2 regions of the Bradyrhizobium sp. B097 genome follow, and region 2 is predicted to be linked to the other one. Evidence: riboswitches for the same ligand, from Rfam matches in the RefSeq annotation. Region 2 holds a riboswitch; the other holds the start of a gene.
What was found. Region 2 has a riboswitch for ZMP and ZTP ahead of glyA (serine hydroxymethyltransferase). Riboswitches for the same ligand answer to the same signal wherever they lie in the genome.

Region 1 (8,916 bases), 2.2 Mb from region 2:
AAATGCCGGACGCGTTGCGCGCGAGCCAGGCCAGATACGGCGCAAGCTGCTCGGATACTGCCAGAGGTGGAGGCCCTTGCCGAAGCTCGGCGCAAGCTCCGGCGGCTGCTCGTGAAGCAGTTCGTCATTGAGCCCCAGCGCAGGGATGAACTCACGTTCGAGGAATTCCACATCGAGCCGCTGAGACGGCGTCAATGCGGCGATGGTGCTGATCGCTTCACGCACGAACGGCGCAAGGTCGGCGAAACGCTGGTATCGGTCTTCTGGAGCTTGCTGGACGTTGAGCATCGGTGCGATCGGGCGAGGGTTGGACGGACGGGAGAGCGCTGGCGGCAAGTCTCCTCCTCCTTCAACGGCGCGAGCGCCCTTCCCGGGCGGAGAATCTTGCATCCCGCCGCGCTGATCGCGCGTCCATCCATGGCCCGTCTTGCCGCCGCCCGTCTCACCCGCTCGGGATCTTCCGACGCACGGCCTCCACGCCGGCATCGGTGACGCGATATTTCCGCCCCATCTCCGGCAGGATCCAGCCCTTCTCGATCATTCCAGCGATGGTGCTCGGGCCGACGCCCGCGGGAAACGGCCGGCGATGCCGGATCGCGTCGATCGCGACCCGCTCCAGATGGGTCGCGACATGCGAGGGGCGCGCGCGAAACGCCTTTGCCATGATCAGGACCGACAGCACCTCGGCGCGCCGGCGCACGGCCGACGCGCTGCGGGTCAGTTCGTTGCTGATCTCGAGAGCATTCTTGCCGGCCCGGGCGAGTTCTCTGAGCTTCTCGTCCTCGTCAGAGCTCCAGCGTCGCACGATCCCCATCTGCCCCTCACCGCCCGGGTACCCATCTCGAACCGATGCATACGCAGGCGATGCTGATTTGCCATGTGACTTTTGGCACCTCTTGATGTGACGTTGGAGACTGTCGCCATCAAGAAGGCCGATTGCGGTGCCGTCCGATGCGGCACTCAGAAGCACGATCCGATTGAATCGGATCATGCTCCAATCTCTTTGTGTGATCGCGTTTCGCTTCAGTGCTTGCTGGGTTCAAGCGTGATGAGCACGCCGGTCGGTTCGGGCTCGTGCGGCCGCAGCGACGTCAGCTCCGGATCGCTCCACTCGGCTAGGCTCACCACCTCGCCGGTCTGCCCCGGCATGTCGGAGGTCTGGGCGGGTTCGAGCACCTTGAGCCCGGTGGTGTCGACGAAGAATGTGTGCTCGCCGAACACGCTGTTCAGCTGCGCCACCGCCGGATGATCATCCGGAAGCACCTGCGCGTTCAATTGCGTCATGGTCTGCTTGACTTGCGTGGAATTAAGCTTCATCCGCTGCTCCTTCTTTGTTGGTTCCGGCCTTGGATGTTTCCCTGGCTGCTTCCTCCCCGCCCGCACCCCTCGCCGGGGGCTTCGAAGTCTCGAACCGATCAGGCAACGAAACGTTCCGCACGCGCGACGCATTGACCGCGTGCGCGCGGGTTCCACATCCATCGCTGTGTGTGTGTGTGTGTGTGGCACGACGCTGGGCATGCCCACTCTCTACGAGGCGGAAGGCTTCTTCCTGGCGAGCCCTGCCAGATGCACGCGGCGCGCGGCGGATTTGCGTGCGCGCGCCCGGGTGCGGCAGGCCCGGCAGGCCACGGCCTTGGTGAACACGTCGCCCTTGGCGGTCTCGTACCACCATTTCTGCTGCAACGGCGTCCACACCTCGGCAACGCCGCAATCCTTGCAGACGAACGGCTCGGGCCGATAGGTTCCGCGTTCGACGAAATCAGGAGTCGAATAGCTGTTCGTCGGCGCGAGCTGGCTCGTGACCACCGGAACCTCGTCGCGCGCCAGCGCGATCTTGTAGTCGCGCAAGCGCTGCCGTTCGGCGGCGCGTTGTGCCAGCGTGCGACGCCATTCCTCAGCTTTGCGCTGTTTGGCTTCGATCTCGCCCCGCGTCTGCTTGCTGCGCTTCACGCCCATACCATCCGGCTTGCACCGCATCGACGAATTTGCCGCCCGGCCATATCAGGGCGACGCCACTGATAGGCTGCAGTCCGGCGCAGGCTTGCCATGGTAGCCGCAGCAGTGCCGGGCGGCCAGATTGATCCGGGCTGGGTTACGTCTGCTCCGCCGGCCGCATGCGGATCAGCGCATCGAGCACCAGGACAAGAACCGGACGCTGCTCGTCGTTGACAAGCTCCGTCTTGAAGATCACGACGGCGTCGCGCCGCTCCGGCCTGATGGTGATTTTCTGGATCCGGGATTGGCCGGTGAGCGTGGCGCCCGGGCGAACCGGGCTCGGCAAGCGGATCTCGAAGCTCCGCCCGACGATGCCCGCCACCTTGGTCCAGATCGCCTCCACGACGAGCCGCTGATAGATCGCAATGGTGTTGAAGCCGCTTGCGATCAGGCCGCCGAACGGGCCCGCCGCAGCTGCAACAGGATCGGTATGGATCGGCACCGGATCATATTTGCCGGCGAACTCAAGGATCTCGGCTTCGCCGATCGTGTAGGTACCAAGCTGGAATGTCTGGCCCTCGGTGGGATCTTCCGCATACAGCATCGCGCGCCTCCGTTCTGTCGCGCGACGATAGACCAATGCTGCAGGCTTTCCATGACCTCCGGCGTCATGTCCTTCGCGCGCCGGACTTCGTGCGCAAAGACGAGACGCGCGCGGCGCCGGCCGCTCGCGTCTCGCTGCAGGCTCCCCGCGGCTATTGCAGCCGCGCTGCCCTCGCCTTTGCGGCCTTCACGGTGTTCTCCATCAGGCAGGCGATCGTCATCGGGCCGACGCCGCGCGGCACCGGCGTGATCGCGCCGGCGACCTGCACCGCTTCGTCGAAGAAGACGTCGCCGCACACCGCGTAGCCGCCGTCCGGCTTCTCGACCCGCGTGGTGCCGACGTCGATCACGATGGCCTGCGGCTTGATCCAGTCGCCGCGCACGAGCCCAGCCTTCCCCACCGCGCTGACCAGGATATCGGCCTGGCGGCAGATCTTGCTGATGCCGCGGGTGTGGATGTGGGTCTGCGTCACGGTCGCCTGCTCCTGCAGCAACAGCGCGGCCATCGGCTTGCCAACGATGTTGGAACTGCCGATTACCACGGCATGAGCGCCGGTGAGGTCAGGCCGGATCGACTTGATCAGCCGGAGACAGCCGAGCGGCGTGCACGGCACCAAGGCATCGTCGCCGTGAAACAGCCGGCCTGCGTTCAACGCATGCAGGCCGTCGACATCCTTCGCGGGATCGACTGCCGCCATCACGCGCAAGGCGTCGATATGCGCCGGCAGCGGCAGCTGGATCAGGATGCCGTCGATATCGTCGCGTGCGTTGAGCGCGTCGATCCTGGCGAGCAGATCGGCCTCGCTGGCGTCATCCGGCAGGCGTTCGACCTCGCCGCGCAGACCAAGCTGCTCGGCCATCCTGACCTTGCTCTGTACGTAGATCTGGCTCGCCGGGTCATAGCCAACCAGCACGACCGTGAGCCCGGGCGCGCGGGGCAGCCGGTCCAGTTCGCTCGCAAGCTTGTCGATGACAATTTGGGCATGTGCATGCCCATCAAGAATGTTCGCCGTCATGGCACCTCCGTTTCGAAGCGGTGCCCAGGCGCGCGGCGTTCAGTCTCTGCGCTCCCCGATGGTGGTCCATCCAAGCGCCAGTCGCGCAGATGGCGCCGTCATAGCCGCCCGGCCCGGCAAACGCAAATCACGCTCCCTTGCGGCGAACCGGCGAGGAATTGCCCCTGTTTTTGCCGGTGGATCGGTGCCGGGCGGGCCCCCGCCGGGGGTAGGATTCGGGCAGAACTTGCGATAAGCCTCGGCGCTTGCCGGGCTTTTCCGATCCCCGGCGCCATCCTTCCGGTCATCACGCCACTTCGGACATTTTCACCATGAGACATATCATCCTCGCGCTGGCGCTCCTCTGCCCGGCTGCCGCGCTTGCCCAAGGCACCGCTCCAGCCACCACACCACCCCCCGCCGCCGACAAGCCGGCAGCGGCCCCACAACCGATGGTCGGCGACAAGCCGCTGGTCCAGGTCGGCAAGAAATCGGCGGCCAAGAAGGGCGAGAAGGCCGCAGCACCCGGCAAGCCTCAGTCGGTGGCGCAGAAGCTCCAGGCCTGCCAGGACATCGACGACGCCACCAAGGAGCGGCTGATGTGCTACGACGAGATCTTCAAGCCGCAGCCCAAGCCGAAGGCCGCCCCTGCCAAGGGCGTCGCCGAGTGCCGGTTCGTCAAGGAAGAGGACGAGCGGCTGACCTGCTACAACGGCTTCGCCGACAAGATTCCGCGCCTGCCGCGCTAACCGTTTCCGGCCAACCGGGGACGCTTTCCCGCAACCGGTTGCTCGCCTGATCTCGCGGACATGAAAATGCCGCCGCAAGTGTTTGCGGCGGCGTATCGATTGCGATTGCGGCGTGTCCTGGTCTACCAGGTACCGAAGCCGCCGAAGAAGCCCATGCGCGGCTGCTGCTGCGCGACACGGTACGGCTGATACATGCCGGGCTGGGCCAGCCGCATCGGCTGCTGGGAATGGACATGGCTGCGCGCAATCTTGCGCTTCTTCGGCGCCTGCACCGGCTGCTCGGCCGGCTTCGCCTCGGCCACGACCGGCCCCTTGCGCGCGTCAGCCTTCTCAGGCGGAATGAACTGGGCGAACGTGTCACGCACGCGGGCCTGCGCCGACGCATCGCTGGCAGCCGCCGGGGTCGCTGCGGCGACCGCGTTCACCTGCGACGGAACGATGGTCGGCAGGTTGGTGTCGTACACCACCCGCTCCGGCAGTTTCTGGGTCGACTTGATGCGTACCATGGTCTTGCTGTCGACGCCGGGCGACGACAGGCCCTGGCTGGCGACCACGGCCTCCTGCGGTACGATGGCATTGACGACAAAGAGCAGCGCGAGCAGCACGCCACCAACGAACAGGAAATAACGCGCCACAGGCATTTTGGTAGCTCCCCCCGCGCTACGGGCGCGGTTCAACTCGACGCGACGACATCTTGTCATCGCGCAACGAATTCATCGTCTGCGCATGATCACCCGGACAGACGCCATCCTGCGCTTCCGGGTCGTTCTCTAACGGTCGGCTTATTAGTTAGTTCCTGCCTGGCCGTTACGGTTCACCCGGCAAGTCAATTCCCGGTCACTTTTTCGGGATGCAGGGTTTGGAGCGTTTTCGAGCGAAGTGGGTACCGGTTCGCGTGAAGAAAACGCGTCAAAACAAGAAGCTAGAGCTTCGGTTCTGATTAAATCAGAACCGAAAGTGCTCTAGGCGCGGCTGGCGGTCACGACCGTGCATCTCGCCTTGTTTGCGTTAACATTTACGAACCCGATCAGCATCGGCGGGTAGGTCTTGCGGCTCTTCATGGCGATGGTGTCTGGAATCAGCCGCTTGCGTTCGGTCACGGGGCTGCCGTCGCCGCGGATGAAGGCGCAAGCGATCTCGATATCCTTCACCGCGAAATCATTGGCGTTGCGCAGCGTCAGGGTGACCAGCACCTTCGAACCCAGCCCGCCGCGCCGCCAGGATTGCGAGGCGATCCGCAGCCGGTCCAGCGGCGATCGTCCGGTGCCCGGCTCGGACGCTCTGGCCGCCTCGGCGGGCTGCGCGGCGGTCGCCACGCCGACGGTGGCCGGTTCACTTGCCGGTGCGGCTGGCACATCCTTTGCGGCTTGATTTGCGATCTGGCCCGGCTGCGCCCCGGTCGATGCATCCTGCACGGTGCGGATGACGGCGGAAGACACCGGCCAGACATCCTGGTCTCCGGCATCGCTCGGCTCGGGAAGCATGAACCACGCCGCAATTCCGGCGACGGCGATGATCGACAGCAGCAGGCTGACGTAAAGGCCGCCCTCACCGAGACGCCCGGCGGTAAACCTTCGAAACGACGCCAAGCCGATCCGCATCGTCATGCCCTCACCCTCGACGCCCGATCAAGCCGCCACCCAGCACGGAAGCCGCAGGCATCGCAGCATGCGGCATCCGGGACGGCCGCAGGTCGAGCGGCCACGCGAGAACAATCACCGACGGCCGGAATGGTTTCATTCCGGGACGACAATCTTGCGGCTGGCATCACGGAGGGATGGTATCCCAACAGACCGCTCGTTAGATTTGCGCCGCCCGAGAGCGAGTGCCGCACCCTCAAGCGCGCGAGAACAACATGGAGATCGCAATGCCTGTCGTCACCTGGGACCACGTCCATCTGCGCAGTCTTGATCCCGAGGCCACCGCGACCTGGCTGCGCGACATTCTCGGCGGCGAGATCATCCGCGGCCCCGGCCGCATCGACGTCCAGCTCGGCGGCGCCAAGGTGTTCATCGCGGAGGTGACGCAAGGCGACGGCGTCAACGCCCCGCCGGTGGCGCCGTATCAGGGGCTCGATCATTTCGGCCTGGCCGTGAAGGACATCGACGCGGTCGCGGCCGAGATCAAGGCCAAGGGCGTCGAGTTCACCAAGGAGCCGACCACGATCCGCCCCGGCGTGCGGATCTGCTTCATCCGCGGGCCGCAGGGCATCTCGATCGAACTGCTCGAGCGCGACCAGAAATACGTATGAGCGAAGACCGGTCCGCTACGTCATGCTGCCAGGCATGAAGCAACGGATCGTCACGCCCATGTAGCTCTTGATCGGCCAGACCATGGCGCGGCCGACCCGGTTGGGCTCGGTGACCACAGCCTCGTCGGGGACGTCGACCCAGGCTCCGTCGAGACGCACGCGGTAATGCCCGTCCTTCGATTCCCAATCGACGTCGCTGACCGCGCTGCCGTCGGCATCCGAGCAGCACGGTCCCTTGCCGCTGCGCAGACCGTCGAACCATTCCTTGAGCGGCGAATTGGCGTAGCGTCCGTCGGGATCGCGCGCCCGCGCGATTTGTACGGCCGCGGCCAACACCAGCATCATCAGCCCGAGAGACACCATCACACGGCCCGCACGACGGGCCCAAGTTCCATTGGCAATGCGAAGGCGCGCCAATCGGCCGCCCGAATCAATCCAGTCTGACATGTGTTCGCTCCAGCACTCACCGGCCAGTGCAACCAGAGCTATGCATTTCGCGGGCCAGTTCGATTCGCGCGCACGGTCCGCTGTCATCGCGCCGTCACACCGCCTGGCAGGAACCGAGGGTTCACGGTCAGTCCGGATACCCCCGGAATCAACCTGCCGCATTGCACGAGGTTGCTCGCTTTGGCATAAAAAACCAATCCGGATTGCTGCGGGCGCGGCAGCCGGTACATGGGACGTTATGAAGAACGGGCTGTACTCAATCCACGTCACCCTGCTGGACGGACGCGTCGGCAAGGGCAGCGGAGTGATTCTTTTCCGCGACGGGCAGATTCTCGGCGGCGATGCCTATCTCTATTACACCGGCAGCTACACGGTGAAGGGTGACGCGTTCAAGGGCGAGGTCCTCGTGCAACGCCACACCACGCCGCGCGAGACCGACAACCCATTGTTCGGCGGGCCCGCGCCGGTCGGCATCGGCGTCTCCGGCACCTTCACCGACACCCGCGGCACCATGAGTGGCACCGCGCTGGTCGGCAAGGCGAGCCTGATCTTCGGCGCCACGCTGCACAAGCTCGCGGATATCAATTAGGTCATCGCACCGGCATCTGACCCGTCATCCTGAGGTGCGAGCGCAGCGAGCCTCGAAGGATGCACGGCCAACAGCCGGGCCGTGCATCCTTCGAGACGCGCGCAAGAGCGCGCTCCTCAGGATGACGGTGAACAGCGATGGTGCGCGCTCACGCGTCTTCTCCGTCGCGACGTCTCACGTCGCGCCGTGCGCCTCGACATAGAGCGCGTAGATCGAATGGCATGACGCCATGTAGAGGCGGTTGTTCTTGGGCCCGCCGAAGGTCAGGTTCTCGCAGCGCTCCGGCAGGCGGATGAAGCCGAGCGGCTTGCCCTGCGGGCTGAACACCATGACGCCGTCGAGATCCTCGGGCCTGCCCTTGAGCTGGTAGACCTTGCGGCCGCCCGTCTCGACAGGCTCCGATTGCAGCGCGCCGTTGCTGCCCCAGCCGCACCACAGATTGCCGTCGCGGTCGACGCGGAAGCCGTCGAGCGATCCCTGGTCGGCGGCGTCGATCAGCTTGGTCTTGTTGCCGACCGTGCCATCGGCATTGACGTCGTAGCTCCAGATGCTGCGGTTCGGCGTGCCTTTCCACTCGACGACGTAGAGCTTCTTCTCGTCCGGCGAGAAGGCAAGCCCGTTGGGATTGACCAGATCGGTGATGACGGCGGTCAGCTTCCCGTCGGTGCCGATCCGGAACACGTTGGTGTTGTCCTGCTCGCGCTTGGCCTTGAAGCCCTCCCACTCGCCGGCGATACCGAACACCGGATCGGTGAACCAGATCGTGTCGTCGGACTTGACCACGATGTCGTTCGGCGCATTGAGGCGCTTGCCTTCGAAACCGTCGGCCAGCACGGTGATCTTGCCGTTCTTCTCGGTGCGCGTGATCCGCCGCGTCACCGAGTGCTCGCAGGTGACGAGCCGGCCCTGGCGGTCGCGGGTGTTGCCGTTGGCGAAATTGGCGGGACTGCGGAAGACGCTGAGGCTGCCGTCCTTCTCGCTGTACTTCATGATGCGGTTGTTGGGGATATCGCTGAACAGCAGATAGCCGCCTTCGGGGAAGTATACCGGCCCTTCCGCCCAGCGCATGCCGGTCGCAACCTGCTCCAGCGTAGAGCTGTAGAGCCGGTACTTGGCAAAAGCTGGATCGAGGATTTCGACGGCCGGATCCGGATAGCGCTGATTGGGCTTGAACGGGAACGACTGCGCCATGGCGCGGCTGGCCGCTGCGCTCGCCATGCCCGCGCCGATGCCGGCCATCAGATTGCGCCGTGAAATCATGTTGTCCTCCCTGCCCGTACCGTCCGTTGATCCCCGGTCGGCTGAGCGAGCCGTAGGAGCGTTGTCGCCGACGGTCCAATGCCGTTC
Region 2 (8,916 bases):
CGCCGCGCGCAGCCGCCTCGGCCATCGCGACCGAACTGTCGAAGATCGGTCCCTGAATCTTGGGGCAGGGCGCGCCCGCCACCGCAAACCACAGCGGCCATTCCTCGGCGCGGTAGGAGCGCAGCAAGAACTCCTGCGCGAGATCGGACGGCTTGCGCAGCCGGCCCGCCACGTCGGCGCAGCACACCGGCGAGAGCGGCGCGGACAACAGATGGATCGCCTCGGTGCCGTGCCAGGAGCCGTCGCCGAAGCGCAGCGCAAGATCGAGCCCGTCGCCCGCAATGTCGACGCGGTTGTTGTTGGTGAGCAGACGCAGGTCGATATAGGGATGCGCGCGCTTGAAGCGATCGACCCGTTGCAGCAGCCACCCGGTCGCAAACGTCGTGACGCAGCCGACGGTGACGACCTCGCGCGTGCCTTTGGCTTCGATGCGATCGATCGCGGCACCGATCCGGTCGAGCGCGTCTGATAGCACCGGCAGCAGCGCCAGCCCTTCGTCGGTGAGCACCAGCCCGCGCGGCAGGCGGCGGAACAGGCTCGCGCCCAAGAGATCCTCGAGCTGCTTGACCTGATGGCTGATCGCGGTTTGCGTCACGCGCAATTCCAGGCCCGCGCGGGTGAAGCTCAATAGCCGCGCGGAGGCCTCGAAGGCGCGCAATGCGTTCAGCGGGAGATGCCGGCGCACGGCGTCATGACCAAGTTTTCCTCATGCCTCGTTGTATAAATGATTGTTTGTGCGCCGTCACGCCGTTGGGCAGTTTCGCGCCGCCAACGGGGACGAGAGATGCTGACGAGACGGACATTCGGATTGCGCGCGCTGGGCCTTGCGGTTTCCTGCACTTTGCCGCGGCCAAGCGCCGCGGCAGGACAGAGCGCAGCGGCGGGACCAGGCGAACCGGCGCGGCGGCTGCAGGAGGAGTTTGCGCGCATTGAGCTCGCGACCAGCGGCCGGCTCGGCGTCGCCGCGCTCGACATGGAGACCGGATTGCGCGCGAGCCAGCGCGGTGACGAGCGGTTCCCGATGTGCAGCACCTTCAAGGCGCTGGCCTCGGCCGCGGTGCTGCACCGGGTCGACCGCGGCGAATCCAGCCTCGACCAGCGCGTGCAGGTTGAGGCCAAGGATATCTTGGCCTATGCGCCGGTGGCCAAGCAGCACGTCGGATCGAGCATGACGCTGTCCGAACTCTGCGAGGCCGCCATTACCCTCAGCGACAATACCGCTGCCAACCTGCTGCTGCGCGAGATAGGCGGGCCTGCCGGCTTCACCAGCTTCTTCCGCACCATCGGCGACAATGTCAGCCGGCTCGATCGCTGGGAGGTAGCGCTAAATGAAGCCGTGCCGGGTGATCCGCGCGACACGACGAGCCCAGTCGCGATGCTGAAGAATCTGCAGCGCGTGGTGATCGGCGATGTCCTGCAGGCCGCCTCGCGCCAGAAACTCGTGGACTGGATGGTCGCCAACAAGACTGGCGACACGAGGCTGCGCGCCGGCGTGCCGCGCGACTGGCGGGTTGGCGACAAGACCGGCACCGGCGAGCGCGGCACCTATAACGATATTGGCGTGTTCTGGCCGCCCGGCCGCAAGCCGATCGTGGTGACGGTCTACCTGACCGGGGCAAGCGCTCCGATGGAGAAGTGCAACGAGGTGATCGCCAATGTCGCGCGCGCCGTTGCCAATGCGAGCACCGGACAGACCGGCTAGAGCCGCACAACGCCGCGCGGCGCAACGGCGCTGCGCGGCGCGACATCCCTGCGCGGCTTGAAAATCGACGGGCAGCTTGGCAGCAACCAAGGATCATGCGACGCTCAATCCGAATGGCGATGCTGATAGCAAGCCATACGGAGGACACGTCTTGTATCGCCGCATCGCCCTCGCCGCGCTGTTGGTTGCCGGCAGTACCCACACCAGCCTCGCGGCGGCCGACCCGGCGCGGTGCCGCGAGCTGATCCGCAAATACGAAACCGACAAGGCGCAGCTCAGCGCAGTCGAGATCTCGCTGACCTTGTTCGCGGCGGCCAATGCCGATTGCGTCAACCTCGCCACCGCGCTGCTCGATGGCGGCGCCTCGGTCGATGCGCGGGACCGGCTCGGTGCAAGGCCGCTGAGCCACGCCGCCCGCTCCGGCCATCTCGACATGATCGACCTGCTGCTGGCCCGTGGCGCGCCGGTCGATGCCCGCAACCTCGCGGGATCGACCGCGCTGTATCTTGCGGCCGAGCGCGGCCATGTCGCGATCGTGCAGCGGCTGATCGACCGCGGCGCCGACGTCAATCTCACTGGGCGCAGCGGTGCTTCCCCAGTCGCGGCCGCCGCCTATGCCGGCCGCGACATGGTGGTGCGCATGCTGCTGGCGCACGGCGCCGACGGCCGCAAGGCTGACGACACCGGCAAGCCACCGATCGTGTACGCGGCCGCCGGCGGCCAGATCGGCATCGTCAAGCAGTTGCTCGCGCTCGATATCGACATCAACGCGCGCTACGCCAACGATCTCACGCTCCTGATGTGGGCGGCTGGACCGGACGAGACCGTGCCGGAGGCACAGGCGCTCGAGGTCGTCGCGTATCTCCTGGACGCAGGCGCCAGGGTCGACGATCGCGATGCGCGGGGACGCACGGCGCTGATGATCGCCGCCGAGGGCAACCATCCGGCGATCGCGAAAGCGTTGCTGGCCCACGGCGCCGATGCGGCGCTGGCCGACAAGGCCGGCAAGCACGCCGCCGATCTCACCATCCTGTCGGCGCTGCGCGAGGAGCTGACGCCGCGCTGAGGCATGCGCGCGATGGACTCATGAGTTGCGAAAGGTCCGCAGGTGGGCTAAATTTTTCTCTACGAAGAGTCTCCGTGCTCATTCGTCCTATCGCGCGACTGGCGAGCTAACGTGGAATCGACCACGGGGAAGCGCGAAGGGTTCCAACGCCGATCGCCTGGGCAACCAATCTGCTGGAAAAACAGCGTGTTGAGGAGCCCGAGCATGCCGTCATTTCGCAACGAACTGTCCATCAACGATCAAGAGATCGCTGCCGCCCTTATAGGGGAAGAGCGTCGTCAACAGGACGGCGTCGAACTGATTCCGTCCGAGAATTACACCTACCCGGAGGTGCTTGAGCTGCTCGGATCGGTCTTCACCAATAAATACTCCGAGGGATATCCGGGACGCAGGTACTACGGCGGCCAGCAGTATACCGACAGCATCGAGAACCTCGCACGCCAGCGGGCCTGCTCGCTTTTTCGTGCCGAGCACGCCAACGTTCAGCCGCTTTCCGGATCACCGATGAATCAGGCCGTCTATCTCGGCCTATTGCAGCCTGGCGACACGATTCTCGCCATGGATCTGTCCCACGGCGGTCATCTCACCCACGGCGCGCCAGTGTCCCACATGGGGCGCTTGTTCAACTTCGTTCGCTACAAGACGGCCCCGTCAAACGGCGCGATCGATTTCGATGAATTGCGCGCGATTGCGCGTGAAGCACGTCCGAAGATGGTGTTGTGCGGCTACAGCTCCTATCCGCGCGACCTGGACTATGCGGCGTTCAAGAGTATCGCCGACGAAGTCGGCGCGCTCACGATGGCTGACGTGAGCCACTATGGCGGATTGGTTGCCGCTAATGTCATGCGCAATCCGCTTGATGCCGGCTTCGACATCATGACGACGACATCCCACAAGACACTGCGCGGCCCCCGCGGCGGGATCATCCTATGCCGGAAGGAGAATGCCGGTCGGATCGATGCTTCCGTCTTTCCAGGTTTGCAGGGCGGACCTCACATGAACGTCGTGGCCGGGATTGCCGTGACGCTCAAGAAGGCGGCGACCTCGGATTTCCAGGTTTACGCGCGACAGGTTCTGCGCAACGCGAAGGTTCTTGCCGGCGCGCTGATGGAACGCAGGATGAAGCTGGTCACGGACGGGACGGATAATCACATGATGGTCGTCGATACGGTCGCATCCGTCGGATTGGACGGGCGAGCAGCCGAGGACGTGCTCGATGCCATCGCCATCACGACAAACAAGCAGGTTATTCCAGACGATCCGCGCCCGCCGCTCAGGCCAAGCGGTATTCGCCTTGGGACACCGGCGGCGACCACGCGCGGCATGGGAGACCCCGAAATGCGCCGCATCGCCGAGTTCATTGCGGGGGCTCTGCAGGCGAACGGAGACGATGCGGTCCTCGCGCGTCTCAGGTCGGAGTGCATCGAGATGTGCCGAGCCTTTCCTGTTCCAGGCGTGGTGTCCAGGTCTCGACCGAACTGATCGGCTCTACGCCAGCAACCGCAACTTGGCGCGCAGACGCACAGAACGGGATCGGGCGCCGGCGTCCGACCTCGACCGCCAAGAACACATATGCGATAGCCCTGCGCTCGCGTGAGGCTGAGCTTGCCCGCCGCTAAAGCCCCGCCAGATAATCCACCAGCGCGGTGAGGTCGTCGGGCGAGGTCGCCAGCATCAGGTCCGACATGCCGGGATTGTTGCCGCGCGCGCGGGTGCGGAAATCGGCGATGGTTTTCGCGAGGTAGTCCCGTCCCATCCCGGCGAGCCGCGGCACCGTGCCGTCGCCCTGGAACCGATCGAGGTGGCAGGCCGGGCAACCGACCGAAGCGCTGGCGCTGAGCGCCTTCGCTGCGACGTCCTTGGGCGCGCTGGGCTGGCCGAGATTCGGCCATGGCTTCTGCGAGAAATATTCCGCGATCGCCAGCATGTCGTCGCGCTCGAATTGGGTCGCGATCGGCTGCATGATCTCGCTCTTGCGATCGCCGCGCTTGAAATCGCGCAGCTGGATATAGAGATAGCCGGCCTGCTGGCCCCAGATCGTCGGAATGGTCTTGTCGACGGGCTTGCCGTCCTCGCCGTGGCAACCGGTGCAGACCTGCGCCTTCTCCTCGATCGTCTCCGCGCGCGCTTGCGCCACCATCAAAAGCAGCGCGGCGCCGCACATCATCAATTTACCGAACATTGGTCCATCCGAAGAAAACAGAGGCGGGACCGAACCGGTCCCGCCTCGCCGTCAATGCTTGCACGCGCGATGATGCATCCCGCCTCGGCTCAGTCGAGCGTGAAGGCGATGATGTTGTTGCCGCGCTTGAAATCGAGCTGGACGTTGCCACCGGCACCGACCACGACATATTGCTTGCCGCCGATCATGTAGCTCGACGGCGGCGCATTGACGCCGGCGCCGGCGCGGAAGCTCCACAGCTCCTTGCCGCTCGACGAATTATAGGCCGCGAACTTGCCGTTGCCTTCGCCGGTGAACACCAGGCCGCCGGCGGTGGCGAGGATGCCGCCGATCATCGGCTCGGGCGTCTTGACCTGCCATTTGATCTTACCGGTGTTGTAGTTCACCGCGGTGATGTTGCCCGACTGCTTCTCGCTCGGGATCACCTTGAAGGCGCCACCCAGCCACAGCTTGCCGTTCGGATAGGCCGAGCTTTCGACGTGGTAGGTCATCGGCTGGTGCAGGTTGATGGCATAGGCCAGTTCCTGTCCCGGATCGGTCGCGATCGGCGACCATTCGACGCCGCCGTTGGCGCCGGGCAGCATGCGCGCGCCTTCCTTGGTCGGCAGCACCCACATGTTCTCCTGCGGCACCATCGCCTCGGAGAAGCGGATCAGGCTGCAGTCCTTGCGATCGTGCACATAGATGTGCCCGGTCTTGCCGGCATGAATGACGCCGGGAATCGTCTTGCCGTCCTTGTCCTTGACGTTGACCAGCACCGTCGGGCTGACCGCGTCGAGGTCCCAGACGTCATGGGCGATGTACTGGAAGTGGCAGACATACTTGCCGGTATCGAGATCGAGCGCGACCAGCGAGTTGGTGTAGAGGTTGTCGCCGGGCCGGTTCGAGCCGTCGAGGTCGGGCGACGGATTGCCGACGACGAAGTAGATCCGGTTGGTCGCCAGATCGACCGACGGGTTCTGCCACACACCACCGCCGAGCTTGGCATAGGGATCGCCGATCTTGGCGAGCATGTCCTTCTCGGCCTGGATATTGCGATGCATGTCGCGGCCGGTGGCGTCCTTGGTCGCCCAGACGCCGACGGAGTTCTCCGGAATGGTGTTGAAATTCCACAGCTGCTTGCCGGTCTTGGCGTCATAGGCGCGCACGAAACCGCGGATGCCGTATTCGCCGCCATTGGTGCCGATCAGCACCTTGTCCTTGACCACGGTCGGCGCCATCGTCTCGCTGTAGCCGAGCTCGGGATCGGCGATGTTGGTGGTCCAGACCACCTCGCCGGTCTTGGCGTTCAGCGCCATCAGCTTGGAATCCAGCGTCGCCAGATAGACCCGGTCGCCGAGCACCTGGACGCCGCGATTGTTAGGACCGCAGCAATAGACCGTGATCGGCCCCATCTTGTGGGCGTAGTGCCAGAGCTGCTGGCCGGTCTTGGCGTCGAGCGCATAGACATGGCTGAACGACGTCGTGACATACATCACGCCGTCGACGACGATCGGCGATGTCTCAAGCGACTCCTTGACGTCGGTCTGGAAAATCCAGGCGACGTGCAGGTTCTTCACATTGTCCCGGCTGATCTGCTTACCCGGATAAAACCGCGTCTGGGCGTAATTTCCGTTGGTGAGCAGGAAGTCCTTGACGTTCTTGTCGGCGGCGTTGAGTTGCTCCTGGGTCACCGGAGGGACATTGGCGTTACCCAAGACCGACTGCTTCTCCTGCTTGACTTCTTGTGCGATGGCAGCACCGGACAACAGGCCAACGCCGACCGCTGCGGCGAATGCCGCAAGCCCTTTCACGTACATAGTCTCCCCCGTTATTTCTTGGTTGCAGTATCAGGGATGGTGTTTGCTACTTCCCCCTCGAGGCCTGGCCGCCGTAGCGAGCGCACACCGTGGATGGCTTTGGTTGCGCTGCAATAGATGATCAAAAAAAAGACAACGACAGGTATCGATGGACGGGTTCCATGTTAGCGCTGTCCTTCACAAAGACAACCGATGCGCTCAATGCGAAACTGCAACAGCATGCGGTCGCGCGCCCGAAGTGCTGCGACCGCGGGCTTGCATCAATCTGAGCAATATCGGTAGCTTCCGGCGCCTTCGCGCATCGCCGGACACATTCGCCTTCGCAGGCGCAGCACGCAAAATGAGACTAAGCGTCAAGCGACGGCGGCGCGCGAGGTGCGGCTCCGGCTGAAGCCACTGGTCTTCGCCAGCGCGATCGCCTGCTCCCGGGTTACTCCCAAGTTACTCCCAAGCCCAGGTCGAGAAATCATTCTCGAACTGCGGCACGTTCTTCCATACGCCCTTCAGCTTCTTGCTGGCGATCGTGATCAATTGCGGCTGGAACAAAAAGCCGGCGACCGCATCGGTTGCCAGCATCCGCTGCGCGTCGCCGAGCAGCTTGGCGCGACCGGCTTCGTCAGGCGTCGCCATGATCTGCTGATAGAGCGCGTTGAACGCCTCGGACTTGTAGCCGAGATAGTAATCCGGCTCGGTCAGCTTCACGAGGTCGAACGGCTCGACATGCGCGACGATGGTGAGATCGTAATTGTGCGGGCCGGTGAAGACCTGCGACAGCCATTGCGCCCATTCCACGTTCTCGATCTTGGCAACGATGCCGACCTTGGCGAGCTGCGCCGCGAGCACCTCGCCGCCCTGCCGCGCGTAGGATGGCGGCGGCAGCTTGAGGCTTAGCTCGAGCGGCGTCTTGACGCCGGCCTCGGCCAGCAGCTTCTTGGCGAGTTCAGGATCGTAGGGGTTGATGCCGGTGGTATCGACATAGCCGAGCGATCCCGGCGTGTAGAAGCTGCCGATCGGCGTGCCGAAGCCGTCGACCGCGCCGTCGATCATCGCCTTGCGGTCGATCGCCGCCAGGATGGCACGGCGAACCCGGACGTCATCAAGCGGCTTCTTGCGCTCGTTGATGCCGACGATGGTTTTTGTTCGCGAGCCGCCGATCAACACGTTGAAGCGCGGATCGGCCTTGAACTGTGCCAGGCTACGCGCCGCCGCAACCCGCGGAAACGCGTCGACGTCGCCCGACAGCAGCGCCGCGACCTGCGCGGCGGGATCGCCGATGAAGCGGATCGTCACCTTGGAAAGCTTGATCGCGGCAGCGTTGCGATACTCCGGCCATTTCACCAGCGTGATCGACGAGCCCTTGGCCCAGCTGCCGAGTGTATAGGGCCCGGTGCCGACCGGCTGCGTCACGTCGGTCGGCGCGCTCTTCGGCTCGACGATCGAGCCGGACGCCTGACCGAGCAGGAACGGCAGGTTCGGCTCGGCGTACTTCAGCGCGACGACGATCGTCTCCGGGTCGGGCGCCGTCACCGACGCGAAGGCCTGGTACAGGCTCCTGTCCTTGTTGGTCGAGGTCGGCGCCGCGGCGCGGTCGAACGTGAACTTGACCGCCGCGGAATCGAACGGCTCACCGTTGTGGAATTTGACGCCCTTGCGGAGCTTGAAGGTGTAGGTCTTGAGATCCGGCGAGGCCTGCCAGCTCTCGGCGAGCAGCGGCGACACCGAGCCGTCCTCGTTGATCTTGGTCAGCGTCTCATAGACGTTGTAGAGAGTCACTTCGGCGATCGCCGCGGCCGCCGCGTTGGTGGGATCGAGTCCCGGCGGCTCCAGCGTCATGCCCATCACGACGCTGTCCTTCTTGCCCTGCGCGAGGCTCGGCAGCGGCGCTGCGGCGAGCGCGGCAGCGGCCGCAATGATGCACAATTTCCTCAACATTGGTCTGCTCCCCGGACGTGCTCTTTCATCAGCCTGGGCTGGTCCCGCACAATGGACTAACCGGCCTCCGCGACCACTGGCGGCAGCGCCATCACGGCTTCGGCGTAATGGCAGGCCGCCAGATGGGCGTCTCCGACGTTGCGTAGCGCAGGCGCCGCCTCGCGACAATGCTGGTCGGCCAGGGGACAGCGCGGCGCGTAAGGACAGCCGGCCGCGGCCGAGGCCTGCGAGCCGA

Region 1: it holds a riboswitch for ZMP and ZTP, as region 2 does, so the genes downstream of both, AAFG07_RS18770 (tetrahydrofolate dehydrogenase/cyclohydrolase catalytic domain-containing protein) here and glyA (serine hydroxymethyltransferase) in region 2, are expected to answer to the same signal.

What each region holds. Positions count from the first base shown of each region.
Region 1 covers NZ_CP152412.1:4,009,496-4,018,411, reverse strand. Annotated here, with positions in the region: gene AAFG07_RS18795 (hypothetical protein) at 1-288, opposite strand, end outside; gene AAFG07_RS18790 (hypothetical protein) at 443-814, opposite strand; gene AAFG07_RS18785 (hypothetical protein) at 1,024-1,317, opposite strand; gene AAFG07_RS18780 (zinc-ribbon domain containing protein) at 1,528-1,950, opposite strand; gene AAFG07_RS18775 (MaoC/PaaZ C-terminal domain-containing protein) at 2,093-2,539, opposite strand; gene AAFG07_RS18770 (tetrahydrofolate dehydrogenase/cyclohydrolase catalytic domain-containing protein) at 2,691-3,554, opposite strand; ZMP/ZTP riboswitch at 3,570-3,649, opposite strand; gene AAFG07_RS18765 (hypothetical protein) at 3,866-4,282, shown strand; gene AAFG07_RS18760 (hypothetical protein) at 4,405-4,923, opposite strand; gene AAFG07_RS18755 (hypothetical protein) at 5,245-5,889, opposite strand; gene AAFG07_RS18750 (VOC family protein) at 6,150-6,533, shown strand; gene AAFG07_RS18745 (hypothetical protein) at 6,549-6,980, opposite strand; gene AAFG07_RS18740 (GrlR family regulatory protein) at 7,219-7,569, shown strand; gene AAFG07_RS18735 (SMP-30/gluconolactonase/LRE family protein) at 7,744-8,829, opposite strand.
Region 2 covers NZ_CP152412.1:1,777,136-1,786,051, reverse strand. Annotated here, with positions in the region: gene AAFG07_RS08225 (LysR family transcriptional regulator) at 1-685, opposite strand, end outside; gene bla (class A beta-lactamase) at 785-1,702, shown strand; gene AAFG07_RS08215 (ankyrin repeat domain-containing protein) at 1,854-2,768, shown strand; ZMP/ZTP riboswitch at 2,853-2,938, shown strand; gene glyA (serine hydroxymethyltransferase) at 2,973-4,250, shown strand; gene AAFG07_RS08205 (c-type cytochrome) at 4,384-4,950, opposite strand; gene AAFG07_RS08200 (PQQ-binding-like beta-propeller repeat protein) at 5,040-6,749, opposite strand; gene AAFG07_RS08195 (ABC transporter substrate-binding protein) at 7,191-8,681, opposite strand; gene AAFG07_RS08190 (oligopeptide/dipeptide ABC transporter ATP-binding protein) at 8,738-8,916, opposite strand, start outside.